DNA from 3 places in the Halomonas sp. DP5Y7-2 genome. Region 3 is predicted to be linked to each of the others. Evidence: predicted binding sites of a transcription regulator. Region 3 holds the regulator's gene; each other region holds the start of a gene.
The links. Region 3 encodes sigma-54, which starts transcription at its own class of promoters, with help from an activator protein. Its sites were predicted from a motif close to TGGCACNNNNNTTGCTNT; they were not measured.
Positions count from the first base shown of each region.

Region 1: KUW18_RS01055 (nitrate reductase) is a predicted target of sigma-54. The motif match lies at 7,554-7,571, and genes of this name have one in related genera.
Region 2: KUW18_RS10560 (urease accessory protein UreD) is a predicted target of sigma-54. The motif match lies at 6,331-6,348, and genes of this name have one in related genera.

Region 1 covers NZ_JAHVHY010000001.1:248,883-259,288, reverse strand. The annotation lists gene KUW18_RS01085 (PhoH family protein) at 1-555, opposite strand, end outside; gene nirD (nitrite reductase small subunit NirD) at 932-1,318, opposite strand; gene nirB (nitrite reductase large subunit NirB) at 1,353-3,893, opposite strand; gene KUW18_RS01070 (NAD(P)/FAD-dependent oxidoreductase) at 3,893-5,227, opposite strand; gene KUW18_RS01065 (CmpA/NrtA family ABC transporter substrate-binding protein) at 5,453-6,511, opposite strand; gene KUW18_RS01060 (ANTAR domain-containing response regulator) at 6,508-7,122, opposite strand; gene KUW18_RS01055 (nitrate reductase) at 7,721-10,406, shown strand, end outside.
Region 2 covers NZ_JAHVHY010000005.1:132,564-142,969, reverse strand. The annotation lists gene KUW18_RS10580 (response regulator transcription factor) at 1-229, opposite strand, end outside; gene KUW18_RS10575 (efflux RND transporter permease subunit) at 223-3,375, opposite strand; gene KUW18_RS10570 (efflux RND transporter periplasmic adaptor subunit) at 3,368-4,594, opposite strand; gene KUW18_RS10565 (TolC family protein) at 4,591-5,952, opposite strand; gene KUW18_RS10560 (urease accessory protein UreD) at 6,414-7,349, shown strand; gene ureA (urease subunit gamma) at 7,407-7,709, shown strand; gene KUW18_RS10550 (urease subunit beta) at 7,800-8,138, shown strand; gene ureC (urease subunit alpha) at 8,135-9,838, shown strand; gene ureE (urease accessory protein UreE) at 9,973-10,406, shown strand, end outside.
Region 3 covers NZ_JAHVHY010000006.1:112,587-122,992, reverse strand. The annotation lists gene KUW18_RS12725 (KdsC family phosphatase) at 1-442, shown strand, start outside; gene lptC (LPS export ABC transporter periplasmic protein LptC) at 439-1,014, shown strand; gene lptA (lipopolysaccharide transport periplasmic protein LptA) at 1,059-1,589, shown strand; gene lptB (LPS export ABC transporter ATP-binding protein) at 1,589-2,314, shown strand; gene KUW18_RS12705 (RNA polymerase factor sigma-54) at 2,507-3,919, shown strand; gene hpf (ribosome hibernation-promoting factor, HPF/YfiA family) at 4,100-4,408, shown strand; gene ptsN (PTS IIA-like nitrogen regulatory protein PtsN) at 4,415-4,897, shown strand; gene rapZ (RNase adapter RapZ) at 5,115-5,996, shown strand; gene KUW18_RS12685 (HPr family phosphocarrier protein) at 5,999-6,268, shown strand; gene KUW18_RS12680 (hypothetical protein) at 6,332-6,856, shown strand; gene bioA (adenosylmethionine--8-amino-7-oxononanoate transaminase) at 6,952-8,226, shown strand; gene KUW18_RS12670 (4Fe-4S binding protein) at 8,254-9,681, opposite strand; gene KUW18_RS12665 (FTR1 family protein) at 9,684-10,406, opposite strand, start outside.

The DNA of each region.
Region 1 (10,406 bases), on a different contig from region 3:
AGCCATGGCGTCCCACAGGTCATGACCGGCATCCGGGTAGACAGACACGCCATCGGTCATGGCGTCGGAGTCGTCAAAGGCGCGGTCGGTCAGGTAGTCCTCGACGGGCACGCCCAGGGCGGCAGCCTTCACCCGCAGGTTGATGTCCTTGGTGACGAGCACGACCGATGCATCGGGTCGCTCCTGACGCAGCCGGCAGGTTTCTCCCAGCAGCCGGTTGTCAGGACTGTCCTCCAGGTTGTCAGGCAGGGTCAGGTCGGAGTAGCACAGCAGCCGGAGTCGGCCTTCAGGGCCGCTGACGCGGGTAATCGGGATGCCCTGGCGAATCTGGTCGATATCGACATTGGCGGTGAGGTCAGAGAGGGTCCGGCTGACTTGCCGGGCGGTGCGAGCAATTTCTCGGATGCCGTTCTTGTGCTTGTCGAGCTCCTCGAGCACGGTCATGGGGATAACCACTTCGTGCTCTTCGAACTGGTAGAGGGCGCTGGGGTCGTGGATCAGTACGTTGGTGTCCAGCACGTACAGTCGGGTGGCCTTCTTGTCGATGCGTACCATCGGCGCAGCTCTCCTGATGATCACCTTGGGCGTCAACATGACGCCTCGATGTCGACACTCTCAGCGCAACGTGTCAGAGATGTGACAGAGGCCGAGGTGTCGGCTTGCTCGCGTGGGGGTCCTCCTGTGGTGGCTGGGGCGACAGCCGCTCGCTGATGGCGTCGCTGTAAGGTCGTTGAGAAGGGCGGCAAAGACGGTCCTGCTCATCCTTTTGACCGTGATGTTCTCAACTGGTGCCTTTGACCTAAGCATGGACGATGACAGAAATGCTGCAAGGGCGAACAGTTTCAACGCTTGATGACGTTTTGCTGTTGGCGGCCCCGGCGATCCTTGCCGGAGCCCGCCAGACAGTCTGGCCAGCCCGGAGGCTGACGACTCAGGTGGCGATCATGACCCTGTCCTGGTCGAAGGCCACCGGCCAGGTGCGCAGTTGGATATCGGGATCTTCCAGGCATTGGCCGTCGGCCAGTCGGTAGTGCTGCTTGTAAAGCGGGGAGGCCACCATCGGCTCCCCCTGATGGTCGCCCAGCAGACCGCGAGCGATCACATTGGCTTGGGCGACAGGGTCGTGGTGGTCGATGGCAAAGAGCTCCGTGGGTTGGCCCGGCAAATAGAACAGGGCGACCTGGTGGGCGCCGTCACTGCCGTCGCACCAGGCAGCAACGCCGGAGTACGCCACCAGATCGCTGCGTTGGCACAGCACGGTCCAGTGAGCCCCGTGCGCGGAGGGAGAGAGCGAAGCGTTTGGACAAGAAAGCGTCATGGTGGGTCCTCGGTATCCTGGATGGCGGGGTGGATCATGCCGGGCGCAGCTGACCGCGCTCCTGGGTGACGATGATGTCGGGGTCGGCGCGGTGATCGTTGACATAGCTGCGAAAGCGCTTGAGCTTGTCCGGGTCGGAGAGGGCGCCAGCCCATTCGCACTGATAGCTGTCGATGACCTGTTGCATCTGGCGCTCCAGCTCTGCACCGAGGCCGAGGCTGTCGTCCAGGATCACCGCCTTGAGATAATCGAGCCCGCCTTCCAGCTGCTCCCGCCATACCGAGGTGCGCTGCAGTCGATCGGCGGTCCGCACGTAGAACATCAACAAGCGGTCGATGGTCTGGATCAAGGTCTGGTCGTCCAGGTCAGTGGCGAACAGCTCTGCGTGGCGTGGACGCATGCCGCCATTGCCGCAGACATACAGGTTCCAGCCGTGCTCGGTGGCGATGACGCCGATATCCTTGCTCTGTGCTTCGGCGCATTCCCGTGTGCAGCCCGACACCGCGAACTTGAGCTTGTGCGGGGAGCGCAGGCCCTTGTAGCGGTGCTCAAGCCGCAGTGCCATGCCGACGCTGTCCTGAACCCCATAGCGACACCAGGTGCTGCCGACGCAGGATTTCACGGTACGCAGCGACTTGCCGTAGGCGTGTCCGGTCTCGAAACCGGCCGCGATCAGCTCGCTCCAGATGGCGGGAAGGTCCTCCAGGCGAGCCCCGAACAGGTCGATGCGCTGACCGCCGGTGATCTTGGTGTAGAGACCGTATGTCTTGCCCACCTGGCCCAGCACGATCAGCTTGTCGGGAGTGATCTCGCCCCCGGCAATCCGCGGGACCACGGAGAAGGTGCCGTTCTTCTGCATGTTGGCCATGAAGGTATCATTGGTATCTTGCAGGGGGATGTGCGCTGCGTCGGTAATCGGCTCGTTGAAACAGGAGGCCAGGATCGAGGCTACCGCCGGCTTGCAGATGTCGCACCCCAGACCCGGCGATCCATCCGGGCGCGGCGTACCATGCCGTGACATCAACTCACTGAAGGTCTTGATGCCTTCCACCCGGACGATGTCGAAGAGCTGCTGGCGGGTGTGGGCAAAGTGCTCGCACAGCGAGGTATCGACGTCCATGCCGCGAGCTGACAGCTCATGATCAAAGACGCTTTTCAGCAGTGCAGCGCAGCCTCCGCAGCCGGTGCTGGCCTTGGTGGCATCCTTGACCGCTGACAGGTCCTCGCACCCCGCATCCACGGCTGCGCTGATCGCCCCCTTGGTGACGTTGTGGCAGGAGCAGATGGTCGCCTCCTGGGGCAATGCATCCGGCCCCAGTGCCGGCGCAGCCTCGTTGGATGGCAGGATAAGTGCGGCCGGGTCCACGGGCAGGTCAAGGCCGTTGGCGTAGTACTGCATCAGGGTGTCATAGGGGCCGTTGTCACCGACCAGCATGGCCCCCAGCAAGCGCTTGCCATCGGCGGACACGACCAGCTTGCGATAGATCTGCTGCAGCTGGTCAAAATAGCGGTACTGCTTGGCGCTGGGGTGACGGTTACCATGGGCGTCGCCGATGGCGCCCACATCGACGCCCATCAGCTTCAGCTTGGTGCTCATGTCGGCGCCAGTGAAGGTCAGTTCGCCGCCGCTCAAGGTGTCTGCGGCCGCCTTGGCCATCTGATAGCCCGGAGCGACCAGGCCGAAGATGCTGTTGTTGTACAGGGCCACCTCACCCACTGCGAGAATCGCTGCATCGCTGGTGACGCAGTGATCGTCGATGACCACTCCGCCCCGCTCGCCGATCTCCAGTCCACACTCCCGGGCCAGTTCATCCCGGGGACGAATGCCCGCAGAGAACACGATCAGGTCGGTCTCCAGCACCTTGTCATCCTGGAACACCATGCGCAGGCGGCTGGCCTCGCCAGGCACGATCTCGCGGGTGGCGCGTTCGGTCAGCACCTGAACCCCGAGACCCTCGATCTTTTCTCGCAGCAGCTCGCCGCCCTGATCATCGACCTGCATGGGCATCAGGCGGGGGGCGAATTCCACCACCGCCGTATCCAGGTCGAGTCCACGCAGAGCGTTGGCCGCTTCCAGCCCGAGCAAGCCCCCTCCGACCACCACGCCAGTGGTCGCGGTGCTGGCGGCATGGCGTATCGCGTCCAGGTCGTCCAGGGTGCGATAGACCAGACAGCCATCCCGGTCATTGCCCGCAATGGGCGGCACGAAAGGGGTCGAGCCCGTCGCCAGTACGAGCCGGTCATAGGTGTGAGTACCCTGCGCGGTGCGGACCTGCCGAGAGTCGCGATCGATAGCGGTGATGGCTTCGTCGAGGCGCAGCTCGATGCCGTGTTCGTGGTAGTAGTCCGCGGTCGACAAGGCCAGCGAGTCGGCGTCTTGACCGGTGAAGTAGTCGGATAGGTGGACACGGTCATAGGCCAGGTGGCGCTCTTCGCCGAATACCGTGATGCGGTAGTGATGGTGCTGGCCGCGTTCGACCAGCTGTTCGATGAGGTGATGGCCGACCATGCCGTTGCCCACCACGATCAGGGTGGGGCGGGTGTCACGGGTGGCGGAGTCTGAACGTGTGGTCATCAGGCGGCATCCTGGTGGTGTGAAGAGTCGGAGTGAGGCGCAGCGTGGGCGCTGAGCAGGGCGTCCGTGTCGGCCTGGCCGAGCAGCAGGGAATGACGCACACGGTCCAGACACGTACCTTGTTCGGCCAGTGAAAATAGCCATGGGCCCATGCGCGTGTCGCCGTACAGCACGGCGCCCTCGAGCTTTCCATCGCGCAGCAGCAGGCGACGATATTCGCCGGTATCGTGATAGCTCAGCACTTCGTGGCCGCTGTCAGGCTCGGTCGGACCGAAGGCATACAGGTCGACGCCCGACACCTTCAGCTTGGTGGCGCAGGGCCTGTCGCTGTAGGCATCTGCGGCCTGGCCGCTGAGGCGGGCGGCGAGTATCTCGACCTGGCGCCAGATGGGCTCTACCAGGCCGTAGGTGCTGTCACCGAACTGGCAGCATTCACCCACCGCCGAAATGCGTGGATCGGATGTGGCCAGGCCGTCATCCACATGGATGGCCCGATCGCAGCGAAGGCCCGCCGCTTGGCCGAGTTCGATGTTTGGCGTAATGCCTGCCGCAATCACGACGCAATCGGCCTCCAGCACCGTTGGCTGTCCGCTGAGGCGCACGCCACTGACCTTGCCTCCTTGATCGCCGATGACGGCGTCGAGACGAGCCCCAGTGTGCAGCGTGATGCCGCGCTGACCGAGCTCGGCGGCCAGCATGCTGGCGGCGACAGCGTCCAGCTGGCGGTTCATCACCCGCGATGATCGCTGCACAACGCTAACCTGCATGCCTCGCCCGGCAAGCCCTGCCGCTGCCTCAAGGCCAAGCAGACCGCCGCCCACGACCACGGCGGTGCCGCCGGCTTCAGCGATGGCCGCCAGCCGGGCAGCATCGTCCAGGTCACGGAAGCCATGCACGCCTTCAAGGTCGATGCCGGGAATCTCGGGCATGGCACTGCGTGAGCCCGTGGCCAGCACTAGGTGGTCATAGCACAGTATTTCACCGTCATCGCACTCGACGCGCTGGCGTCGACGGTCGATGTTTACCACCCGGGTGCCAAGGCGCTGGCCGACGATCGGAAAAGTGTGGTCATCGAGCGACAGAGCCATGCTTTCGCGCTCGATGTCTCCGGCAAGCCAGCTGGAGAGCAGTATGCGGTTGTAGGCGGGGTGGGGCTCGGCGCCGATGAGGGTGATATGGCTCGGTGCCCCGGAACGTCCCTTGAGGCGTGATACCAGCCGATGCGCGGCCATGCCGTTGCCGATGATCACGAGGTGACCTGTCGTGGGGTTTGCCTCAGTCGAAGGGGATACGGTGCTGGGATGTGCGGTATCCGCTTGCGTCTTGCTGGACATGGTAAAGGCTCCAAAAACGCCAAAGACGTCTCTCACTCCCCCAGCATTGGGGGGTGAAGAGACGTCTTTGTCTGAGTCGATGCGATCGCCGTTGATCGCGGCCGGCCAGGGCCGGTGTCATGTCAGTGAGTATCCAAGTTTCGTGCCGGGATACGCGGTTCTTCTTTTTTTACAACGTCTTGCTAAAAGATGAGGGTGCGTGGTGCAACACCACGACGGAGAGTACTACGGGGTGATGGCACTTGGTTGGTGCAACGCCTCGTCGTGATGCACGCTGCTGTAGCAGGTCTCCAGCGTGACGTCGTCCAGCTCCCTCCCTCTGGCCATGAGCAGCGGTTGGAGCCGCTCGGCCATGCCGTAAAAGTCGCTGGGGTGAGGGCGCAGGCCTTCACTCAGCAGAGGATAGCCGGGAGCGCAGCCCACGGGCAGTTCGTCGAGATGAGCGACCGCCTCATCCAGGTAGGGGGGCAGTGCCAGCCATTCCAGCGCCTGGCGGCGGGCGCCTGCCGCGCTGTCCAGCCAACTGGCGGCGGCCCGCAGCGCACGGATGAGGGCGGCCAGCGTGTGGGGGTAGCGACGCGCCCAGGACGCGGTGACGCCCAGCACCTTCTCGGGATGGCCCGGCATCATGTCCGCGCCGCTGGCGATGACCTTGCCGACCTGTCGAAATTCGGCCTGGCTTCCCCAGGGCTCGCCCACACAGAACCCATCGATTTCGCCCTCGCGCAAGGCGTCCACCATTCGGGGAGGCGGCAGCGCGACCAGCTCCACCTCGCTGTCGCTGTCGATAGCGCCGAGGGAGAGCCATTCACGGAGCAACAGGTGCTGGCAGGAGTAGGGGTAGACCATGGCCAGCCGAGGCTTGGCCAGACCCCGGGTCAGGCAGTCGCGCAGGGCCAAGGCGGAGCCTTGCGGGCGGGGCAGGTCGCTGCGCACATCCAGCGCATTGGCCAGCCGCTGGGACAGCACCAGGGTATTGCCCTGGCGGCCCAGTACCATCGCGGCCAGCGTTTCGCATGGCGCCCGTGACAGACCCAGGCTCATGGCCAGTGGCATGGGCGCCAGCATGTGGGCACCATCGAGGAGTCCGGCAGCGACCTTGTCGCGCAGTGTCGACCAGGCGTTCTCTCGTGACAGGCTGACATCGAGGCCCTGCGCGCTGAAAAAGCCGCCTTCCCTGGCGATGATCAGCAGTGCCGCGTCCAGCAGCGGGACGAAGCCAAGGGTCAATCCTGCGAGCTCTGGTGCGCTGGTCGATGGCTGAGTGGCCTTCCCTATGCTCATGATCCCTGCTCCAGTGGTTTGAGAATATCGATGACGTTCTGGGCGACCTGGGCGATGCGCTGGCCGCGGTCCATGGCCAGCTTGCGCAGCATCCGGTAGGCCTGTTCTTCATCGCAGCTCTGGTGCTTCATCAACAGGCCCTTGGCCTGTTCGATGCGCTTGCGGTCGGCCAGCTGATTGCGAGCCTTGTCGAGGTCTCTGCGCATGCCCTGAAAGGCCTCGAAGCGGGCGATGGCAACCTCGATCACGGCCTTGACCCGGTTGGCGGCCAGGCCATCGACGACGTAGGCGCTGACCCCCGCCTTGACCGCTGCCTTGAGGGATTGCGGATCATGCTGATCGGCAAAGAAGACCACCGGCCTGGGATTTTCCCGTTGCAGCAGGGCCATGCTCTCCAGGGTGTCCCGGTCGGGGGATTCCATGTCGATAATGACCACATCGGGCTGATGCTGGCGCACCATGTCATTCAGGCTTGCCGGACTCGATAGCCGGCAGACGACCCGATGGCCATCGTTGGCCAGGGCCTCTTCGACCATGGCCGCGCGCACGATCTCATCGTCGACCAGCAGCACACTCAAGGTGTCGGGTTCAGGCATCGGCATAGAAGGCATGGCTCTTGTCGGGCGCTTGGTAAAGGTAACGGTGTGGGTGGATGCACTGGGTAGTGGCAACGTGCCTCTGGTGTCAGCTGACAGCGCAGGGCGGCGTCTAGGCTTCGCTGGCGGCAATATGTGTTCCACCTGGCTAACTATCTTTTTTAATCAGAGTGATAGCGATGCACGGCTACGGTGCACCGGGGGTTGAAGCGATGGGCAAGCAGGCAAGGGGCACGAATTGCACCGGATGGGTGCGAAACCACGCTTCGCGGTGAACGTCGTGGTGCATGGCCACCTCGTTCAGCCGCAGGCAATGCCCTGGCGGCCCCAGAGCGTGAGCCTTCACGCAACAGCCAGGCGGTCGCCCTCGGGCGGAGCGGAAAGCCGGTGTCACTGGGCGCACCTGCCCTGGCTGCCGGCAACCTGGAAGGGGGTTCCTGCCAAGATGGCACGAGGTTTGCTTCTGTAGTGGAAAGCGCAGACATCGGACAGCGACAGGTCTGCGCGCAACGGAAATCCAATGTGGGGTTTCCTCGGCAAAGACGCCCATTCAGCTCCTGGCCATGCCAGGCGCTGAGTGGGCGTTTTGCGTGATGGCTCACAGGAGAAGGGGATGACCCAGACAGATCATGACGGCGTGCCAGCCCAGCCAATCCTCGACCATGGCGACGGCAAACAGGCAGGCACGCTGACCACCTGTCCCTACTGCGGTGTTGGCTGCGGTGTCGCGCTGAGTGCAAAGGGGGGGAGCGCCGTGGTCGAAGGCGATACCTCTCACCCCGCCAACTTCGGGCGTCTGTGCGTCAAGGGAACCGCGCTGGCAGAGACATTGGGCCATCACGGCCGCCTGACGATGCCGCGGGTCGATGGTCACGAGACCAGTTGGGAGCAGGCGTTGGATACGCTCGCCGAGCGCCTGCTCAAGATACGCGAAGCCGCGGGGCCGGGTGCCATCGCTGGCTATCTGTCGGGACAGCTGTTGACCGAGGACTACTACGTCGCCAACAAGTTGTTCAAGGGGTTCATCGGTACCCCGCACCTGGATACCAACTCACGTCTGTGCATGGCCTCTGCTGTCGCCTCCTACAAGCGGACCTTTGGTGCCGATGCGGTGCCCTGTAATTACGAGGATCTCGAGGAGGCGGAGCTGGTCGTGCTGGTGGGATCCAACCTGGCCTGGAACCACCCGGTGCTCTACCAGCGGCTGCGGCTGGCCAAGTCGCGTAATCCCCTGTTGAGGGTGGTGGTCATCGACCCACGCGTCACTGACAGCTGCGAGGTCGCCGATCTTTACCTGGGACTTCGCCCAGGCTCGGATGCGGCGCTGTTCAACGGGCTGCTTGCGTGGATGGCGCGCCATCAGCGACTGGACAGGGTGTACCTGCAGCGTCATACGGATGGCAGTGACGAGGCGCTGAAAGCGGCCTTGGTCGATGCTCCCGATATCGATGCGGTCGCGGCGGCGTGCGACCTGGACCCTGAGCGCCTGGAAACCTTCTACTACTGGTTTGCCACTCAGCTGCATGTGGTGACCCTCTACTCCCAGGGAGTCAACCAGTCGACCAGCGGTACCGACAAGTGCCAGGCCATCCTCAACTGCCACCTGGCCGGCGGCAAGATTGGGCTGCCCGGGGCGGGACCGTTCTCGATCACTGGGCAGCCCAACGCCATGGGCGGGCGTGAGGTCGGTGGCCTGGCCAACCAATTGGCGGCACACATGGATTACCACGCGCCGGGCGCGAGGGAGAGGGTGGCACGCTTCTGGTCGACTCAGACGGTGACCGCCACGCTGCCCGAAGGTCCAGGCTACAAGGCGATCGAGCTGTTCGAGGCGCTGGAGCGGGGAGAGATTCAAGCGCTATGGATTATCGCCACCAATCCTCTGGTCAGCCTTCCCGATAGTGATCGTGTTCGCGCCGCCATCGCCCGCTGTCCGCTGGTGATCGTGTCCGAGTGCATGGAGGATACCGAGCTGGTGGCGCTGGCGGACATCGTTCTTCCGGCCAGCGGCTGGTCGGAGAAGGACGGCACCGTGACCAACTCCGAGCGGCGCATTTCACGCCAGCGTGGTCTTCTTCCGCCGCCCGGAGAGGCGCGCCATGACTGGTGGATCCTGTGTCAGGTGGCCGCCCGCCTGGGTCTGGGGGAGGCCTTCGCCTACACCCATCCGGCCGAGATATTTGACGAACATGCGCGACTGTCAGGTCTCGACAACGACGGTCAGCGCGCTTTCGATATCTCGGGCCTGGCGGGACTTACCCGGCAGCAGTACGACGCCTTGGCACCCATCCAATGGCCGGTCACCCGCTCCGCTCCGCGGGGCACGCCGCGGCTGTTCGAGGATGGTCGCTTCTTCACCGAGACCGGCCGAGCTCGGCTCTGGCCGGTCTATGCCAAGGCGCCACAGCAGACCACCAGCCAGCAGTTCCCGCTGCGCTTGAACAGCGGCCGAGTGCGTGATCAGTGGCACACCATGACCCGCACCGCCCGAGCCAGCCGGCTGATGAACCATCGTGCCGAGCCCTTCGTCGAGGTGCATCGTGACGACGCTGCAGCACTGGGCCTGGTCGATCAGGCATTGGCGTCGATCCGTTCACCCACTGGAGAAATGCGGGCTCGTGTGCGGGTCGCCCCTGGCCAACGCCGCGGTGAGGTGTTTGTGCCGATTCACTGGACCCGGCGCTTCAGCCACTCGCCTCAGGCTGGCGCGCTGTTCGGCGGTGTCACCGATCCGCTCTCTGGGCAGCCGGAAACCAAGCATGGTGCGGTGATGGTTTCTCCTCTGGTGCATAGCTGGGAAGCCACCCTGGTGCTCGGTGACGATGCCTTGAGCACTATGAGCGATTCGCCGCGAGACGCGATGGCCAGCCTGGTCAAGGGCACCGAGTACTGGACGCGAGTACCGATGGCGGCTGGCGAGCGCTGGCAGTTGGCGGGGGATCTGCAGAGTGCCAGCCGCGACTGGCTGGCCTGGGCCCGCCAGCACCTTCCTGGTGAGGTGGGCCCGGTGCTGCAGGATCCGTCAGGCTGCCGCTGGCGCCTGGCCGGCTTCGATCAGGGGCGGTTGTGCTGGTGGCTGATGGTGGGACCGGTGAACGAGCTGCCCGGGTTGGGCTGGTTGTCGCAGCGCCTGACGGAAGCGGCCAAGGGCGAGGTGATGGCCCAGCAGGATCGCCGTCGCGTGCTGGCGGGTTGCGATGATGGTGCCTCTGATCAGGGACCTATTGTATGCAGCTGTCACCAGGTGGGCCGCACCCCGATTCAACGCGCGATACGTGCCGGAGACGATTCGGTGGAGG
Region 2 (10,406 bases), on a different contig from region 3:
GGATGCTGGTGTCATCGCCCGCGTGGCGAACCTCGCGGCAGACGTTCAGGCCATCCAGTCGCGGCAGATTGAGATCCAGCAGGATGACGTCATAGCGATTGTCGCGGATGAGCGTGAGCCCGCGCTGGCCATTGCTGGCGTGATCGCACCGGATCTGCTGGATCTCCAGGTATTGCACGATGGTCATGGCCAGATCCAGGTCATCTTCCACCAGCAGCACGTTCAGCATGGAGTTTCGGCCTCGTCTTCACCGGGCGTGCGTCGCCTCCAGCGTGTGAGCCATTGCTCGAGGCTGGTCTGCAGGCTCAGCAGCACCGGTATCAGGATTAGCGTGATCAGGGTGGCGAACAGGATACCGTATGCCAGCGACACTGCGGCCGGAATCAGAAACTGGGCCTGATGGGACGTTTCTCCCAGCAGGGGATAGAGCCCGGCAAAGGTGGTGGCCGAGGTCAGCACGACGGCACGCATGCGACTGGTGGCGGAGGCGACGATGGCGTCCGGGATGGCCAGGCCTTCGTCTCGCAGCTCGTTGAAACGGGACACCAGCAAAAGGCTGTCGTTTACCACCACGCCGGACAGGGCAATGATGCCATTGAGGGACAGGATCCCGAGGGACAGGTCATTGAGCCAGTGACCGAGCAGCGCCCCGACCACGCCGAAGGGGATCGCGGTCATGATCAGCAGAGGCTGAACGTAGGATTTCAGGGGGACCGCCAGCAGCATGTAGATCAGCAGTATGGCGAAGGCGAAGACCGTGACCATCGAGGACTGGGTTTCCTGCTGCTGCTCGGCCTCGCCAGCGAAGTGGATGTCGACGCCGGGGTAGGCGCTGCGGATATCCGGGACGACCTCCTGTTCGAGCAGGGTCACCAGTTCGCTGGCCGAGATCAGCTCCTTGTCCACGTCGCCGGAAATATAGATGGCCCGCTGGTTATCGATCCGGGTGATGGTGTCGCGGGTGTAGCCGAGACTCGCTGTAGCGACGCTGGACAGCGGCAGCACGGTACCATCCGGTGCACGTACCCGCGACGACAGCACGTCGACCAGCGACTGGCGCTCGCTCTCGGGAAAGCGCACCTTCACCTCTATCTCGTCTTTGCCGCGCTGATAGCGCTGCACCACCTGACCATTGAAGCCCTGCATGACCTGTTCTGCCAGCTCGTCGGTGGTCATGCCAAGCGCGCGCCCCTGGGCGGTGAGGTCGAGCTGAAGCTGAGGTTGGCCCGGGCGGAGATTGTCTTCCAGGCCGCTGACGGCATCGATGGCTTCAAGACGCGCGCGGAACTCGTCGCCGGCCGCGCTCAGCAGGGTATCGTCGCTGGCGCGAAGCTCGACGCGAAGCGCAGAGAAGTCACTGCGCCGGCTCTGAACACTCAGCGTGCGGGTGCCTTCCGGGAGCCCGGCAAGGGCCGTCCACTGGTGTGCGAACTGGTCGAGGTCGTAGGGCGAATCATCGGCAAGCTTGACCGTGACAGTCCCTGACTGGTCATCACTCGAGGTGATCTGCAGGTGCTCGATGGCGCTGACGCCTTTGCCCTGGCGCAGCGTGGCGTCGGCCTCGATGGCACTGTCCTGCAGGCGGTCCAGCGCCCGGTGGGTCAAGCCGTAACTCGCATCGTTTTCCAGCGTGATGTTGGCGCGCGCCGTATCGCCTGCAATATCGGGGAAGAAACTCATGCGAATGCTGCCGTTGAACGGCATGGCCAGGACCAGGATCAACAGCGCCGTGAACAGCACTGTGACGCTTGCTCGATGCACCAGAGCGAGCTTGACCAGCGGACGATAGACGGCCTGGGTGAAGCGTTCCATCGCGCCAGAGGCGGCGTCCTGTAGCCGCCCCCACAGCCGGCCAAGACAATGACGGGAAGTCGAGGAGCGGGTATTCAGGTGCGCCAGGTGGGCCGGCAGAATCAGCTTCGACTCGATGATCGACAGCACCAGACACAGGCCGACCACGGCGGCGAATTGGGCGTAGAGCTTGCCCAGTCTGCCCTCTATCTGCGAGAGCGCAAAGAAGGCCACCACCGTGGTAAACACGCCAAACAGGGTGGGCACCGCGACGCGCAGGGTGCCACGAATGGTGTTGTCCAGGGTGTCACCATGGGCGCGGCGCTCGGCGTAGACGCTTTCGCCTACGACCACGGCATCGTCGACCACGATGCCCAGCGCCATGATGAAGCCAAAGGTGGTGAATTCGTTGAGGGTAAGCCCAAGCAGGGGCTCGCCCATGAAGTAGAGCGTACCGCAGAACACAAAGGGGAGGCCCATGGCCACCCACAGCGCGACCCTCAGGTTGAGAAACAGCGCCAGCAGGGTAAACACCAGCAGAATGCCGTACAGCGCATTGTCGATCAGCAGCGCCAGGCGTTCGTTGATCGAGGTGCTGCGATCGTACCAGGTGGCCAGCTGCACGTTCTGGGGCAAAAGCCCATCGTCACGCCACTGCTGAATCACTTCGCGGGCGCCAATGACCGAGTCTGAAATGTCATCGGTGCCGGTGGTGACGATCTGTAACGCGATGCTGTCCTCGCCATCAAAGCGCGACAGGCTGGAGGTGGTGTCGTCGAAGGTGTCGCGGATCCTGGCCACATCACCGAGGCGGATCTGATCGCCCTGGGTGGTGGTGATCAGTGGAATGGCGGCGAACTCATCCTTGAGGTACGCCTGGCGCGACGCCTTGAGCTGCAGGTAGAGATCGGCATTGCGCAATACGGCGCTGGAGGTGCTGGTCGAGCTCGCATTGACCGCTTCCTCCACGTCGCTGAGCGAAAGGCCGTAGGCTTCCAGGCGAGCCTCGTCGATCTCGATGGCCATCATTGGATCGAGCCAGCCACTGATCGAGACACGACTGACGTCCTGGTGGGCCAGCAGGTCTGCCTTGAGGTCGTCGGCCAATTGTTGCAGGGTGGCGCGGTCAGCGTCGCCGTAGAGCTGAATCCACAGCGAGTGCTCCTCGCGCTCAGCCTTGCTGATGACCGGATTGTCAGCGTCGGCCGGAAAGTTGGAGATGGCGTCCACCTGGGTCTTGACGTCTCTGAGCAGGGTATCCAGGTCGTAGTCGGAGGTCTTCTCCACGGTCACGGTGGTGCCACTGGTGGTGGAGGTGCTGACGATCGAATCGATACCGATGACTCCTTCCAGCGCATCCTCGATCTTTATCGCGAGTCCTTCTTCTGACTGCCTTGCCGAGCCACTGTCGTAGCTGACCGAGAGGCTCAGGCTGTCGGGTTCGGTGCTCGGGAAGGCCTCCTTCTGGAGGGTGCCAAGGGCGCTGACGCCCAGCGCGATCACTAGCAACATCAAGAGATTGGCAGCGACCGGGTTGCGGGCAAACCAAGCGATCACGCCTTGGCGATGGCTCGTGTCAGACATCCTGACGGGCCTCCACGGTGGTCACCAGCATGCCCTGGACGTAGCTGCTCAGGGGTTGCACGACCACCCGGGTTGGCTGATCAGCGATCGCCTCGGGCGGTCTTACGTATATCGTGGCACCGTCGCTGAAGACGGCCTCGGTCGAGACGCTGGCCAGAGCGTCATCGTCGGTGACGTACCAGAGCTGCCCGGACTGGCCGAGGGCGGTGGCGGGGAGCTGCCACAACCCATCGAGCGTACGTCCGCTGAGGCTCGCCTCGAGGAAAGTGCCGGGCAGCAGGGCGGGGGGCTGGTCGAACGGGGCCTGAACCCCGATCACCAGCGAGCGCTGGCGGCTGGTGGCGTCCAGATGCTGATGCGCCCGGATGACCTGTCCGGTCCATTGCTCTCCGCTCTCGATATCGGTCAGCGTGACGGGCCAGTCACCCCCGGCAAGCGTGGCCGAGTCCGGCAGTTGCGCCCATTCCGCGGCGGACAGACTCACGGTGATCTCGATGCGGTCGGTGCTGACCAGGGTGGCGATCTCGGTGCCAGACTGCACGAAACTGCCCGGGGCGATGTGGCGATCGGTGATCAGGGCATCGAAGGGGGCTGTGATGCGGGTCTGGTCGAGGTCCTGGCGAGCGGCGGCCAGCGACGCCTTGGCCTCATCGACCGCCGCCTGCGCAGCGGCGAGCTGGGGGGCGCGAAGTACCAGCGGCGAGTCGGGCTCGCCCGAGAGCCCCGACGAGCGCCACTCGATTCTGGACTGTTCTCCCTGGCGTTGTTCCTCCAGCAGGCTCACCTCGGCAGTGGCTAACGTCGATTGGGCGACGGCCAGGGCCTCCTGGTAACCACTGTCCTCCAGGGTGGCCAGCAGTTCGCCTTTACCGATACGAAGACCTCCCTCGAAGTTGTCGGCAAGGCCGTCGACGCGCCCGGACACCTCGGCGCTCAGGGTCAGCTCGAAATGCGCGCTGGCTTCTCCGTAGGCGTTGATGCGGGCAGCGTGGGCCGCGGTCTCTGCGGTGACCACCGTTACCTCGGTGCGCTGGGGGGCCTGCTGGCGGTCTGACTGACGCGCCTGCACCTGGTCTGAATCGGCCTCCGGCTGGCCACCAGGCCTGGGTGGCGAGTGCTGGCCTCGTGCCTGACCTGGTGTGACGACATGAACCACCACCGCCGCCAGTACCGCGAGGGCCAGACTCAGGGGCAGCGCTTTGCTCCAGCGACGTGTCATGGGGTCACTCCCAGTCCGAGTGCCAGGCCGAGGTCGATGCGATTGGCCAGGCGCTGATAGTTGAGGTCATCGAGTTGCGCCTCGAGGTCGTAGGTCTGTTGTTGCACCGAAAGCAGGTCGAGGATGTCGACCAGCCCCGAGCGGTAGCTCGACTGGTACTGGGCCAGGGTAGATTGCTGGCGGTCCAGGGCATTGGCGATGTGCTGCTGTTGCAGGGCGAGAGAGCGCTCGAGCCCGAGGGCATCTTCCACCTCGCCAACCGCCTCGAGCAGGGTCTCGCGGTACGCCTGGTAGGCCTGAGCGGTCTCCAGTTCGGCTTCGTCGGCGGCTGCGCGAAGCTCGCCTCCCTGGAACAGCGGAGCCGTCAGTTGACCCAGCAGTGACCACACCGGATCGGTCAGCAGCGCCTGGGATGGCGAGTCGGCCACGTCCTCGATGGCGGCCTGCAGGCTGATGCTTGGCAGCAGGTCCTTGTAGGCGGCGTGGGTGCGATAGTCGGCCGCCTGGATGGCGTGGTAGGCCGCGATCAGGTCCGGTCGGCGACGCAGCGACTGGCTTGGCAGCTCTGCCAGCGGTGTCAGTACCGCGGGATAGTCGTCGGCCACCGCCTCGCCGCTATCGGGAATCTCGCCCAGCAGGGTCTGCAGTGCACGCTGCTGCTGCGCCAGGCTCTCTTGATACTCCACCAGGCTGGCACGGGCACTGGCCGTGGAGCTTCGCGCGCTGTCCAGGTCCTCGAGGTTGCCGAGCCCGCTGCGATAGCGCTCAAGGATCAGGGACTCGTTGCTTTCAAGGGTGGCCAGGCGCTGCTGCTGGATGGTGATGGCATGACGCTGAGCGATCAGCGCAAGCCAGCTGGTCATCACGTCGGCCGCCAAGGTGTCCCGGGCGGCCTGATACAGGGCCGCCTGTTGTGCGACGTCCTGATCGGCGGCGGCGGTGCGATCGGCAATCTTCTGCCACAGATCGGCTTCCCAACTGACCGTGACCGAGCCGCTGTAGGTGCTGGCACTGTCCTCGCTGTCACTGGCGCTGAAGCCGGCTTCGACCGCGGGCAGGCGGTCAGCACCGGTCTGGCGCAGCTGTGTCTGGCGGATACGCAGCGTCAACAGGGTCTGTTGCAGGCCGGGGTTGGCCTGCAGCGCCCTTTCAACGAGCTGATCGAGCGCATCGGACGCGATCAGCTCGTTGAGTGAGCCGACGTCGCTACCGCCGACAGCTGCCGACCAGTCCGGCACCTGGGTGATCAAGGCGTCGGTCCTGTCAGGGTAGGAGGTTGGCTCGTCGATCATGGAGCAGCCAGCCAGCGTCAACAGCAGGACGCCCGCCAGCAAGCCAGGGAAAGGGGCCCGAACCATGATAATGGATCTCCTGGGTTCTCGAAGGCGCGCAGCATAGCCAAGTGGGGGGTTAAGGCAGGGTTAACGGCAGTAGCAAGCGGCGTGACAGGAAGGCGATCGAAGGACGGTGGAGGGAAGGTAGAAGAAGGGCGGCAGAAAGGGCGGCAGGAAGAGCGGCAGGAAGGGCGGGGGAGGTCTCAGGCAGACAAGTGACCACGCTGCACAGTCCTGGCGACGAGGTCCACAGCAATAGCGACATGCGCACCAAAATGATGCTGGATGCGCTTCGCGGTGCACCGAGTTGGTGCCTTAGATAGCTAAGGGGGCTTCCTGGTGCACTTTCGGTGCACTATATGTCATTGATAATAAAGTAAAAAACAGGATTTAAAGGTGAGGTGGTACGACCATTGCACCGTCATCGGGCAGTATTGTGTGGCGTGGCCAGACGGCGTCACCACGAACCATCGTCCGGGAGAGCCATGAGCGCGCAGACACTACAGGATGTGACCGATCGGCACGGCCATCGCTTTGACGCGGGACGGCGCTGGGAGGCGAGCCTGTCACTGGGCTTTCGCCATGATGGTGCAGCGACTCGATTGCACCGAGTGGACCACCGTGGCCCCTTGAGGGTGCAGCGACCCTTTTACCCCGAAGGACGCGACGGCACCTGCCACGTCTACCTGTTGCATCCACCGGGCGGGCTGGTCAGCGGTGATGCGCTGGACATTCAAGCACGGGTGGCAAGCGGTGCCAGCGCACTACTCACGACCCCTGCCGCTAACAAGCTGTATCGGGCGGACAGCAACGAGGTGAGCTGGTCCCAGCGCACCCGGCTGGTGGTCGAGCCCGGCGCCAGCCTCGAGTGGTTGCCTCAGGAAACCATTGCCTTCGATGGCTCTCGTGGGCGCCAATCTACCGAGATCGAGTTGCACGGGGACGCGCGCTGCCTGGGTTGGGAGGTGCTCGCCCTGGGCCGGCCTGCCAGTGACCTGCCGTTTGCCAGCGGCTACCTGGAACAGAGCTTCAGGTTAGCCCGAGATGGCCAGCCGCTGTGGATCGAGCGTCAGCCGCTTGATCCGCTTCACCGCCGCTTCAGCGGCGCCTGGGGCCAGCGTGGCTGCAGCGTTCAGGCCACCCTTTGGGCCGTAGGCTTGGACGATGGCGCGGCAGCGGTGGAGGTGCTGCGTGAACAGCTGGCGGGCCGACGGGGACGCACCGACGATGTCGTCGATCTGTCTTCACCCTCGATGATGCAACAGCCATGGGCGGTCACTCTGCGTGACGGCGTATTGCTGCTGCGCTATCTCGGGCACTCGCGGCATGAAGCTTGGACGCTGTGTGAGGCTGCCTGGAAACTGCTAAGACCGATGTTGCTGGAGCGCACGGCCTGTCCGCCGCGCATCTGGTTCACCTGACTCCACGCCGACCGTCGTCTAGCGAGCGTCGTGTCGTCTGACCTTGAGGAAGTAACGATGGAGCTGACACCGAGAGACAAGGACAAGCTGCTGCTGTTTACCGCGGGGTTAGTAGCAGAACGGCGAAGGGCCAAGGGCCTGAAGCTCAACTATCCCGAGGCGGTCGCGTTGATCAGCTGCGAGATCATGGAGGGGGCCCGTGAGGGGCGCAGCGTCGCCGAGATGATGAGCTACGGCAAACAGATCCTGGGCCGTGACGATGTCATGGAGGGCGTTGCCGACATGGTCGACGAAGTTCAGGTCGAAGCCACCTTTCCTGACGGCACGAAGCTGGTGACCGTCCATCATCCGATTACCTGAACGGATGCCTGCTCAGTGTCGTCTGCCGCAGCGGCTTGCAGCAGCGACATGGGAGTAGACCGTTGCCAACGGACCATCAGAGGGCGAGGCATGATACCCGGAGAATACCAACTCAAGGACGGCGAGATCGCACTGTGTGAAGGGCGCGAGCGGGTGACCATCGAGGTGGCCAACCGTGGCGACCGGCCGATCCAGGTCGGCTCGCACTACCATTTCGCCGAGACCAATCCCGCGCTCTTGTTTGACCGCGTCAAGGCGCGTGGCTTCAGGCTGGATGTTGCTGCCGGCAGCGCCGTGCGTTTCGAGCCGGGCCAGACCCGTGAGGTCACCCTGGTCAGCTTTGCTGGCACTCGTCACATCTATGGCTTTCGTGGCGAGGTCATGGGGCCTTTGGGTACTGCATCGGATGTTCAGGGAGACCCGTCATGAAGATCAGTCGTCAAGCCTACGCCGACATCTACGGGCCCACCGTGGGCGACCGGGTGCGCCTGGGGGATACCGAGCTGTGGATCGAGGTCGAGCAGGATGCGACCCACTACGGTGATGAGGTCAAGTTCGGCGGTGGCAAGGTGATCCGTGATGGCATGGGGCAAAGCCAGCGTGTCGATGACGCGGTGATGGATACGGTGATCACCAACGCGCTGATTCTCGACTGGTGGGGCATCGTCAAGGCCGACGTCGGGCTGCAGGCGGGCAGAATCGCTGCCATCGGCAAGGCCGGTAATCCGGATACCCAACCGGATGTCACCATCGTCATCGGGCCGGGGACAGAGGTCATCGCAGGGGAAGGCAAGATCCTTACGGCGGGTGCCATCGATGCCCACGTGCATTTCATTTGTCCTCAATTGGTGGATGAGGCCCTGGCCAGCGGCATCACCACCATGCTGGGAGGCGGCACCGGGCCTGCAACCGGCTCCAATGCCACCACCTGCACGCCTGGCGCCTGGCACATTCATCACATGCTCAAGGCCTGCGACAGCCTGCCGATGAACATCGGCCTGCTGGGCAAGGGCAACGCCAGCCTGCCCGAGGCGCTTGAAGCTCAGATCGAGGCAGGCGCCATGGGGCTCAAGCTGCACGAAGACTGGGGGACCACGCCTGCGTCCATCGACACCTGTCTAAGCGTTGCCGAGCGCTATGACGTGCAGATCGCGATCCACACCGACACCCTCAACGAGTCGGGGTTTGTCGAGGATACGCTGGCCGCCTTCAAGGAACGGGGCATCCACACCTATCACACCGAGGGAGCGGGTGGCGGGCACGCGCCGGATATCATCACCGCCTGCTCGAAAGAGTACGTGCTGCCATCCTCGACCAATCCCACCAGGCCCTACACGGTGAATACCGTCGATGAGCACCTGGACATGTTGATGGTGTGCCACCATCTGGACCCGAATATTCCCGAAGACGTGGCCTTTGCTGATTCGCGTATTCGTCGGGAGACCATCGCCGCCGAAGACATCCTGCAGGACATGGGGGTGATCTCGATGATCGCCTCTGACTCACAGGCCATGGGGCGTGTAGGCGAGGTGGTATGCCGTACCTGGCAGACGGCCCACAAGATGAAGGTCCAGCGCGGGTTGCTGCCCGAGGATGAGGCGTGCGGTGCAGACAATCTTCGCGCTCGGCGCTACATCGCCAAATACACCATCAATCCGGCAATCACCCATGGTATGGCCGAAGAAATCGGGTCGGTCGAGGTGGGCAAGCTGGCGGATCTGGTGCTCTGGGATCCGGCGTTCTTCGGGGTCAAGCCTGCTCTGGTTCTCAAGGGCGGAATGATCGCCATGGCGCCCATGGGGGACCCCAACGCTTCGATTCCGACGCCACAGCCGGTGCACTATCGGCCGATGTTCGGTGCGCTGGGGCAAGCGGCTGCGGCGACGCGAGTGAGCTTTGTGTCCCAGGCAGCGCTGGACTCAGGACTCAAGGAGTCACTGGGTTTGGCCAGCCGGCTGGTGGCATGTCGCAACGTGCGCGGCATCCGCAAGCGCGACATGAAACTGAATGATCGCTGCCCCGACCTCAAGGTTGACGCCCAGACCTATGAGGTGACCTGTGATGGCGAGCTTTTGACCTGCGAGCCGCTGGACGTACTGCCCCTTGCACAGCGCTACCACCTGTTCTAGGGCGTGTCTGAAAAGTGCCTGCGCTCGTCGACTTTTCGCACAAACCCTAGGGCTGCCCGTGGGGTGAGGTGGTGGAAATAGGGAGAACCGCAAGTCGCGGCCGCACTACATTTTAGGAGATATCGATGAGCACGTTGCTGTCATTGACACAGCGTCTTGGCCCGCTGGCGGAGGACCAAGCCGAAGACACGCTGACCCTGGCCTATGACGATCGTATCAAGGGACGCCTGAGGGTCACCTTGGATAGCGGGCGCGGAGCTGGACTGTTCCTGGAGCGCGGACCGGTGCTGCGCCATGGTGACGGACTGGCCAGCGACGATGGCGTGTGCGTGAGGGTAGTGGCGGCCCCAGAACCGGTAGTGAGTGCCTGGATTCTGCCTGGACCGCAATCGGACCTGGCCCTGGCGCGACTGTGCTATCACCTGGGAAACCGGCATGTGACGCTGGGCATCGGGTGCGGCGTTTTCCAGGGGCAGGAGTGCCGCTACGTGCGGATTGCCCCCGATCATGTGCTGGAAGAGCTCGCCGAGCGGCTGGGCGCCATCCTCGAGCGACACCAGGCCCCCTT
Region 3 (10,406 bases):
TACGGAACTGAAGGCCTTCAATACCCTCGATGGCCACGGTATCAAGCTGGCCAGGCGCGCGGGAATCGACGTCGCCCTGATCACCGGGCGTAGCTCACCCATGGTCTCCCAGCGCGCCAAGGCGCTGGGCATCCAGCACGTCCAGCAAGGTGTCGAACGCAAGCTGCCGGCGCTGGCATCGCTGTGCGCCGAGCTGTCGCTGTCACTGGAAGAGGTGGCCTACTGCGGAGACGACCTGCCCGACCTGCCGTGCATTGACCGCTGTGGCGTGGGCATCAGCGTGCCAGGCGCCCCGTTCTACATTCGCGAACGCGCCCGCTGGGTCACCGAGCGCTGCGGCGGTCATGGCGCAGTACGCGAAATCACGGATACCTTGCTGGCGGCCCAGGGCCGCCTCGACGGCGTGGTGGACAGCTATCTGAAGGACGGACCCCTGATATGACATGGCGTGCACTGCGGCCCGGTTTCCGTTTCTGGCTGGTCATCCTGCTGCTGGTGCTGGGCGGTGGTCTGGCCCTGCTCGACCCGCGGGACGGCACTGTGCCCGACCTGATCACCGACGATCAGGCCGGCGAGCCGGACTACTACCTGATCGATGCCACCCTGACGCGCTTCGACACCGAGGGTGCGCCCCATCAACGCATCACGACCCCACGTCTGGTGCACACCCCGCTGGATGACATCACCCGCGTCGACCAACCTGACATGGAGCTTGTCGATGACAGTGGCCGCCTGTGGATCGCCACTGCCACCGACGGCGAACTTGGCCCGGACGGCAACCCTCTGACACTGACCGGAGATGCCCACCTTGAGGCCCCTGCCGAGCGCTGGCAGCTGGATACCGAGGTACTGGTCTATGACAGCGATTCAGGCCACGCCTGGAGTGAGACGCCTGCGGTATTGCGCCAGCCCCCCCAGGAAATGCGAGGCGAGCGCTTCGATGCCTGGATCCATGACAATACCGCCCGTCTGACCGACAATGTCACCGGCTATCATCCGCCAGAGCCTCAATAAGCCAGAGCCACACTCAGCCCGAGCCCTAACAAGGAGTCACTTCCATGATGCGTCCCCGTCCCGCGCTACTGCTCGCCCTGGCCCTGGGCCTGACGAGCGTCGCCACCAGCACCGTCACCCTGGCGCTGGAAAGCGACCGCAGCGCCCCCATTCAGGTAGAGGCCGACCAACTGGACCTGGATGACCGCGCAGGCACAGCGGTATATACCGGCGATGTGCGTATTCAGCAGGGCAGCATGCTGCTGACCGGTGAGCGTGTGGAAATTCAGCGCAACGACCAGGGTCAGCTATCCCGCGCCACGGCGACTGGCTCCCGTGCCTATCTGGAGCAGCAGCCTTCGCCGGAAGAGCCGGTGGTCAAGGGCTGGGGCAAGAAGGTGGTCTACCATGTTGCCGAGCGCCGCATGGAACTCATCGACCAGGCGGAATTGCACAAGGCCAATGACACCTTCGACGGCGCCTACCTGGAGTACTTTCTGGATCGCCGCGTCGTCCAGGCTCGCTCCAGCGCACAGGGTGTCGACGGCCAGCAGCGCATTCGCATGACCCTCGAGCCGGAAAGCCAAGGAAACTGATGAAGACTCTCCACGCTCGCCATCTGGCCAAGAGCTACAAGAAGCGCCGCGTCGTCCAGGACATCAGCCTGTCCATCGAACAGGGCAGCATCGTGGGCCTATTGGGCCCCAACGGCGCAGGCAAGACCACCTCCTTCTACATGATCGTCGGACTGGTCAGGGCGGATGCTGGCACCATCAGCATCGACGATGACGACCTGAGCCGCGCGGCCATGCACCAGCGGGCACTGGCGGGTATTGGCTACCTGCCACAGGAAGCCTCCATCTTCCGCAAGCTGTCCGTAGCCGACAACATCATGGCGATCCTCGAGACCCGCAAGGACCTCGACCGGGAAGGTCGCCAGGCGCGCCTTGAGCAACTGCTCGAAGACTTCCATGTCAGCCACATTCGCGACAACCCGGGCATGAGCCTGTCCGGCGGGGAAAGACGTCGGGTCGAGATCGCCCGAGCCCTGGCCACAGAACCCGCCTTCATTCTGCTCGACGAACCCTTTGCCGGGGTGGATCCGATCTCCGTTGGCGAGATCAAGTCGATCATTCGCCAGCTCAAGGCTCGTGACATCGGCGTCTTGATCACCGACCACAACGTGCGCGAGACGCTGGACATCTGTGACCGCGCCTACATTGTCGGCGACGGCCAGATCATCGCCGAAGGCAGTGCCGAGTCGATCCTTGCCAACCAGCGCGTCAAGGAAGTCTATCTCGGCGAAAACTTTCGCCTTTAACCACCATGGGCGCTGCCGGGCCGCTATGTTGGCAGGGTCTTCATGGCGCCCGCTCGACCTTGCACTGACACGCATGCGGGGCACTGCAAGCCCTGCGCGCCACCCCCTGCCCACAAGTTGGCAAGAAGCTTGCATGGTACCTGACCCGCCGTTAGGGTAAGGCTTTTCAGCTCCACGAACGGAAGTCACATCATGGCCCTCAAGGCGTCACTGCAGCTGAAGATCGGCACCCAGCTGACCATGACCCCTCAGCTGCAACAGGCAATTGGCCTGCTCCAGCTTTCCACGCTGGACCTGCGCCAGGAAGTCCAGCAGGCGCTCGAGGCCAACCCGATGCTCGAGCTGGAGGATGAATTCGGCGAGCTGCAGGTCAAGGACAGCAAGGACGACGACTGGGCCGACGAGATCCCCTCCGAGCTAACGGTCGACAGCGACTGGTCCGATACCTATCAAGACCTTGGCACCGCCCCGGCCGGCAGCGCCGAGGCGCCTGACTTCGAGCGCCAGGCCAGCGGGCAATCCCTGCATGGCCACCTTAGCTGGCAGCTGGCCCTGCTGGACCTCAATGATAATGACAGGCGCATCGCAGAGTGCCTGATTGACGCGGTCAACGGCGATGGCTACCTGGTAGGACACCTTGACGATATCGCCCAGGGCCTGGCCGATGACGACGCTGCTGCCCCGCCCCTGCAGGACGTGGCGTCGGTGCTGGCCAGGCTGCAGCAATTCGAACCTACCGGTGTATTTGCCCGAGATTTGCGCGAATGCCTGCAGCTGCAACTGGACAGCCTGCCCCGTGACACCCCCCTTCTGCCCCAGGCGGGAAGACTGGTACGCCAGTTTCTCGAGGCGCTGGCCAGCGGTGATCGCCGTCTGCTGAAGCGCCGCCTGAGCCTGACCGAAGAGCAGCTGGACGATGTCATCGAACTGATCCGTGGCCTCGACCCTAGGCCTGGCAGCCAGTACGGCGACAGCGACAACGACTATGTCATTCCCGATCTGGTGGTCCGCCACACCGAAGAAGGCTGGCGCGTCGAGCTGAACCCTGAGGCGATGCCACGCCTGCGCATTCAACCCGACTATGCGGCGTTGATCCGACGGGCCGACAAGAGCCAGGACAACCAGTTTCTGAAGGACCACTTGCAGGAGGCGCGCTGGCTGATCAAGAGCCTGGCAAGCCGCAACGACACCCTGTTGAGGGTCGGACGCGAAATCATGGAGCGGCAGCTCGACTTCCTCGAGCAGGGTGAAGCCGCCATGAAACCACTGGTGTTGGCAGACATTGCGGCCAAGGTGGAGATGCACGAATCGACCATCTCACGGGTGACGACCCAGAAATTCGTGCATACGCCACGGGGAGTGTTCGAGCTCAAGTATTTCTTTTCCAGCCAGGTGGGCCAGGATGGGGATGCCCATTCCAGCACTGCCATACGCGCCATGATCAAGTCGCTGATCCAGCAGGAGCCGCCTCGCAAACCGCTGTCTGACAGCAAATTGGTGGAGCTGCTCGCCGAAGACGGTGTCAACGTCGCCCGACGCACCGTCGCCAAGTATCGAGAAGCGATGAATATTCCCTCTTCGAGCGAGCGCAAGCGCCTGCGCTGAGCCCGGTCAGAAGGCTCGAGACAGGCGGCGAGCAGAGTGCGTAGCGCAGTTGCATGAAAAGCGCAAGCGCTTGAAATATCGCACGACATCTGCGTCTTAATGCGTAGAAGCAGGGGGGTTTGCAGGATCGGAAAAAGGGTTACAATCGAGCTACCACCCGCAAGAGCAAGGAGCCTTGTCATGCAAGTCAACATTACCGGCCACCACGTCGAATTGACCGATCCCCTGCGTGACTACGTACAAGAGAAGCTCGCCCGTGTGGAGCGCCATTACGACAACATCACCAATGTGCAGGTCACCCTCTCGGTGGAGAAGGAGCGCCAACAGGCTGCCTGTACGCTTCACGCTGCCGGTGCAGACCTGCATGCAGAAGCCCAGGACGGCGACATGTACGCCGCCATCGACGCCCTTGCCGACAAGCTGGACCGCCAGCTCGTCAAGCACAAGGAAAAATCCCAAGCCCGCGCCCAAGGCGCCGGAATTCGCTGACCTCTCATGACATTGGATGCCATTCTCCCCCCCGAGCGCACGCTATTTGACGTCCCGGGGGGCAGCAAGAAGAGGGTGCTGGAATTTTTCAGCACCTTCATTGCGCAGAACACACCAAGCCTGGATAGCCAGGAAGTCTTCAGTCGCCTGATCGGCCGCGAACGTCTGGGTAGCACCGGCATCGGCAATGGCGTGGCCATTCCGCATGCTCGCAACCCTCACTGCAAGGCCCCTATCTCTGGCTTTCTCAAGCTGGCAGAGCCGATTGATTTCGACGCCATCGACGGCGAACCGGTGGACCTGGTATTTGTCTTGCTGGTGCCTGAAGAAGCGGATGATGCTCACCTAGCCCTGCTGGGCCAGGTGGCCGGGGTCATGAATGACGCCGATACCCGACATCGTCTGCGCCACGCGACGTCCCAGCGCGAGCTGCACGAGCGCTTGCAGGAAGCGATTCGCCAGCAAGCCCCGGGCGACGCCACGAGCTGACGGCACGCAGCGAAAGCGCCTTGATCCTATGTCTTGATGGCGCACGCCTTGCCTGGCGCCTTGAAGGAATGGCGCCTCGCTGATTAACCTCTAGCTGATTACCATCTAGCTGATCACCATCTAGCTAGATAGTACGCTCTGATCGAGCGTGATCTGGCCGTCACCGCGCGGTTGACACCAACTGCCCTCTTATCGCCCCCTGCCAAGGAGACAGGACATGCAGCTCGTGATCATCAGTGGTCGCTCTGGCTCGGGAAAGTCCGTGGCGCTTCAGGCTCTCGAAGACCTGGGCTTCTATGCCATCGACAACTTGCCAGCGACGCTGCTGGGGTCACTGGTCGAAGAGCTGGAGAATGGACATTCACAGCGCATTGCCGTCAGTGTCGATGCGCGCAATCTGCCCGAGGCGCTGGAGCGTTTTCCCGCGCAGCTGACGGGGCTGAAGCAAGGTCCCATCGACTGTCAGGTCGTCTATCTCACCAGCGACGCGCGGATTCTGCTGGAACGCTACTCCCATACTCGACGCCGCCACCCGCTGACCCGCAATACCGACATGACCCTGGCCGAGGCCATCGAGTCCGAGCAGAAGGCGTTGTCTGGCATTCGCGACCTGGCAGATCTGATCATCGACAGCTCCCGCCTGTCCGTACATGAGCTGCGTTCACGCATCGCCGAGCAGGTGGCCGATCATCGCAGCGGCCAGCTGAGCCTGACCATCGAGTCCTTTGGCTTCAAGCGTGGCGTGCCCCCCGACGCCGACATCGTGTTCGATGCACGCTGCCTGCCTAACCCCTACTGGGAACCATCGCTGCGGGATGCCAACGGCTGCGATCAAAGCGTGATCACCTTCCTTGAGCACTATCAAGACGTCGCCGACATGAAGCGCGACATCCTGACCTGGGTGCGCAACTGGCTGCCACGCTATCAGGCCAGCCAGCGCAGTTATCTGACGGTGGCCGTAGGCTGCACCGGGGGTCAGCATCGCTCGGTCTATCTGGCCGAGAGCATCGCCGCGGCGCTGGTCGATGACCACCCGAGAATACGCCTGCGCCACCGCGAGCTTGGCCAGCAACGTCGTCTGGACAGCGGGGCACAATGAGCGTGGCCAGACGCGAACTGACCCTTACCAACCGCCGCGGGCTGCACGCTCGGGCGGCCACTCGCCTGGTCACCTGCTGTCAGGCGTTCGACGCCTCCGTGACCGTGCACCACGGTCAGCGCTGTGGGGATGCCGCCAACATCATGTCCCTGCTGATGCTGGCAGCCCCCTGCGGCACCGTGCTGACCCTGGAAGCAGAAGGTCCCGACGCCGATGCGGTGCTCGACGCCCTTGAGGCCTTGTTCGTCGCACGCTTCGACGAAGACGCCTAAGGCCCTCGGCCACTACGCTGACCCTGCCCTACCCTCCGATTTCGCCTCGCTTCAAAGGACATCATGCAGCTTATCCAGACTGGCAAGTACACCGAGGTCCACTACGACCCGGACCAGGATGCCTTTATCAAGACCTTCACACCCAAGGCGAGCGATCGCTGGCGCTACCGCCTGGGCATTCGCCGCTACCCGGGACACAACTTTCGCTACGTAGCCCGTCGCCTGGAGCGCCTGGGAATCGACACGCCCACCATTCTTGACGCTCAGCGCTACCGTCTGGTCACCGCCAACGTCCATGGTGTGGCGCTGAAACAGCTGGTACTCGATGATCCCGCCTTGCAGGAGCGCTACCTGGACATCCTGGAAGCGCTGTATCGTGACCGCATTCACTGTCGAGGCCTGCATACCGACAACTTCCTGGTGGTCGACGGTACGATCATCGCCATCGATCTGGATGCCTACAAGGCCCCGCGCGTCTTCACCTATCCACGCCGGGAGTTCATCGACTGCCTCAGCCGGTCCCTCAAGAACGAGGAGTCCTTTCTGTTCGAGCGTTTCCTCAAGCGCGTCGACGCCCAGCATCCCTGAATAGCCTGACGGAGCCTACCCGGCTGGTGGGAGCCGCGGGAGCAATGGTAAACTCGCCGAAATATTTTTGGTTTACTAAACCCTCAGGAGCCGAGATGCCCTCTCCCGTCTGGCACCCCTACGCCCATCTCAAGACACAAGCCGCCGCCCCCAGGGTGGTCGGCGGGCGCGGCACCCGCTTCACCCTGGACACCGGCGAATCTCTGCTCGACGCGACCTGCTCATGGTGGTGCATGATTCATGGCTACGGTCATCCGCGCCTGGTCGACGCCATCAAGCAACAGGCCGACACACTGTGCCATGTCATGCTGGGCGGGCTGACCCACGATCCCGCCGATCAGCTGGCGCGGGAGCTGGTGCGACTCACACCCGACGGACTCGAGCACGTGTTCTTCTCCGATAGCGGTTCCGTCGGCATGGAAGTCGCCATGAAGATGGCCGTCCAGTACCACCATCTGCGTGGCCATACGGGCAAGCGCCGGATGCTGTCATTGATGAAGGCTTACCACGGTGACACCGCCGGCTGCATGGCAGTGTGCGACCCGGAGGAAGGCATGCACTCGCTGTTTGCCGGCTACCTGCCCGAACACCACTTCGCGCCGGCACCCAAGGCGCCTTACGGCGCCACTGCGCAACAGGTCGAGGCAGATCTGGCGGCGCTACGCAGCGTGCTTGAGCAGCACCACCACGAGATAGCCGCCCTGCTGATGGAACCCCTGCTGCAGGCGGCGGGTGGTCTCAACATGACGTCACCGCACTATCTGCGCGGCGCACGAGCGCTATGTGACGAGTTTGATGTCCTGCTGGTGTTCGATGAAGTCGCCACCGGCTTTGGCCGCACCGGCAAGATGTTCGCCGCCGACCATGCCGATATCACGCCTGACATCATGGTACTGTCCAAAGGCTTGACCGGCGGCTACCTGGGCCATGCCGCCACCCTGGCCACCACCCGCGTCCATGACACCTTCATCGGTGACAGCCAGCTGCATGCCTTCATGCATGGCCCCACCTTCATGGGCAACCCGCTGGCCTGTCGGGTCGCGCTGGAGAGCCTGCGAGTGTTCGAGGAGGAGAACTACCTGGGCAAGATCTCGCACCTCAATGCCATCCTGACCCGTGAGCTTGCCGGCGACGACAGTCTGCGCCAGCATCCTGCTGTCGCTGACGTGCGCGTGCTGGGAGCTACCGGAGTCATCGAAGTGCACGATGCCTCCGCTCTTGCCCATGCGGCAGACATCGCCCGCTCACGCGGAGTGTGGCTGCGTTCCTTCGGCCGATGGCTTTATACCATGCCCGCCTACATCACCTCCGACGAAGAGATGCGCCAGATCATCGACGCCATGAAGGCGCCCTTCCTGGATGCCGCCTAGCCCTGTCGCACCCCAGCGATAACGGCATCACCAGCCCCAGAACAGCAACCACCAGGCGCCCACCGCGGGCGCCTGGGCCAGCACCATCAGCCCCATGGCCAGGCCACGCCGCATGCCTGATACGTAACGCCCGAGCAGGCCCCAGCTCAAGCAAGCGCTGACCACCACCACAAGCATCAACAGCAGCGCTCTCACATCATCGGCCCACAGCAGCTGCCAGCCTTCCCCACGCAGCAGCGTCAGGGTGGTCATCGACAGCCCCAGAAACACACCTCCGCCGGCCAGAGGAATCAGCCCATAGGACAGGTGCCACAGGCGCCGCCAGGACCACCTGCCCAGCAGCAGATTGGCCAACCCCAGCAGCGCGCTTGTCCAGCCTCCCAGGGTCAGCGCCGTCACGCCGATATAGCCCAACAGCAGAGCGCCATCGAGCAGGCTGAACACATCGTGTTGCTCAGGGTAGTGGGTCAGCAGCCACCAGGGTGCCGTGGCATCCAGCAGCCAGCCCGCACCATGACCGTAGAGCCACACCGCGCTCGATTGCTTGGCCGCCACGAACCAGGGACTCGCAGACCAGTGGAAGGCACCCACCGCCACACCCAGCAGTCCAAACACCACCAGCAGGTACTCCCACACGGTGGCCGGCCGCTGGGGAGGGGGAGCAATCACCTCAGCCCCAGGGGCACGCAGCTTTAGATGAATCGCGCCCTTGTAGCCGGTGCAGCGTGAGCACAGATGGCAATCACTGGCGCTGTCCAGCTGCTTGAGTGGAAGCAGCACGGGACAGTCTGGAGCCGGTTGGCGAGCGACCTCGCCCCTGCGCCGTCTTTGGCCATAGCGGTGCCAGCTGGCTGGCTCGGTGCGAACGTGCAGTGGCGAGAGTTTGGCAAGCAGTGCGAAGACGCCACTGACGGGACACAGATGACGACACCAGACACGCTTGCCCTTGCCGTAGACCACCCCCACCAGGGCGGCGGCTACGGTTGAGCCTCCCAGCACCAGCAGTGCCGCCTTCGGGTACTGATAGACACTGATCAATTGGCCATACACGGTGGTCATGACAAAACCCACCAAGGGCCAGCCTCCCCAGCGCATCCAGCGCGGTATCGCACGCCCCAGACCCACGCGACTGGCCGCCTCCGATATCGCCCCTTCAGGGCACAGCAGGCCACACCACAGCCGCCCCGCAACGACCATGCTGACCATCACGAAGGGCCACCAGATACCCCAGAACACGAATTCGGCGAACACGGTAAGGTGTCCCAGGATGCGGGACTGGTAGTCGGGCAGCGGCAACAGGGGGGGTATCAGCAGCAACACTGCGTAGAACAGCACGACGCTCCATTGCAGCCCCAGCACCGCTCGACGATGATCGGCGAGCCAATGTCCTAGCTGATCCAGGCGCGAGCGCTCATCGTCGCCGCGCTTGACTGATGCGGACAGACAGCGACGCATGCTCACGATGCCACCCGATCTCTGCTCTGCCTACGCAGGGGAACATGCAGGTACATGATGACCAGCCACCAATATGCGATGTAGCCCAACACCAGGGTGGAGGGCGGCCAGGCCCGATAGCCAGCGATGGAGGCTAACATCCCCCCTACTCCCTGACCGTCGTCCAGCCACTGACTGGTATCCCAGAGCGGATCCATGCCAGCGGGCAACCAGCCCAGATTGATCAACCCTTCCAGCGCCGACACCCAAAGACCGGCCGCCACCAGCAGCAACAATGCTTCGCTGATCACAAAATAGAGGCGCCAGGCAAAGCGCCGCGACGTCCATTGCAATGCCCAGAAACATAGCGCTGCCATCACCAGCCCCAGGCCGGCGGACAGGACAAAGTCCCAGCGCGTGCCCTGATGCCATTGCGCGACACCGATGCCATAGAGAAATACCAGTGTCTCGGCGCCTTCCCGGGCAACCGCCAGCGCCGCCAGGCTGGCGATACCCCACTGACGGACCGGTGCCAGGCAGCGCTGGGCGTCGCGCTCAAGTACCCCCTTGAGCGTCGCGCCATGGCGCCGCATCCACGCCGCCATATGCACGATCAGAAGCGCCGCCACGGCCGACATGATCACCTGAAACAGCGTTTGGGCGTCTCCGCTCAGCACGTCGCCGACGCCCATCAAGGCCGCGCCTAACGAGATGGCCAGCGCGATGCCCAGCATGGCTCCCGCCCA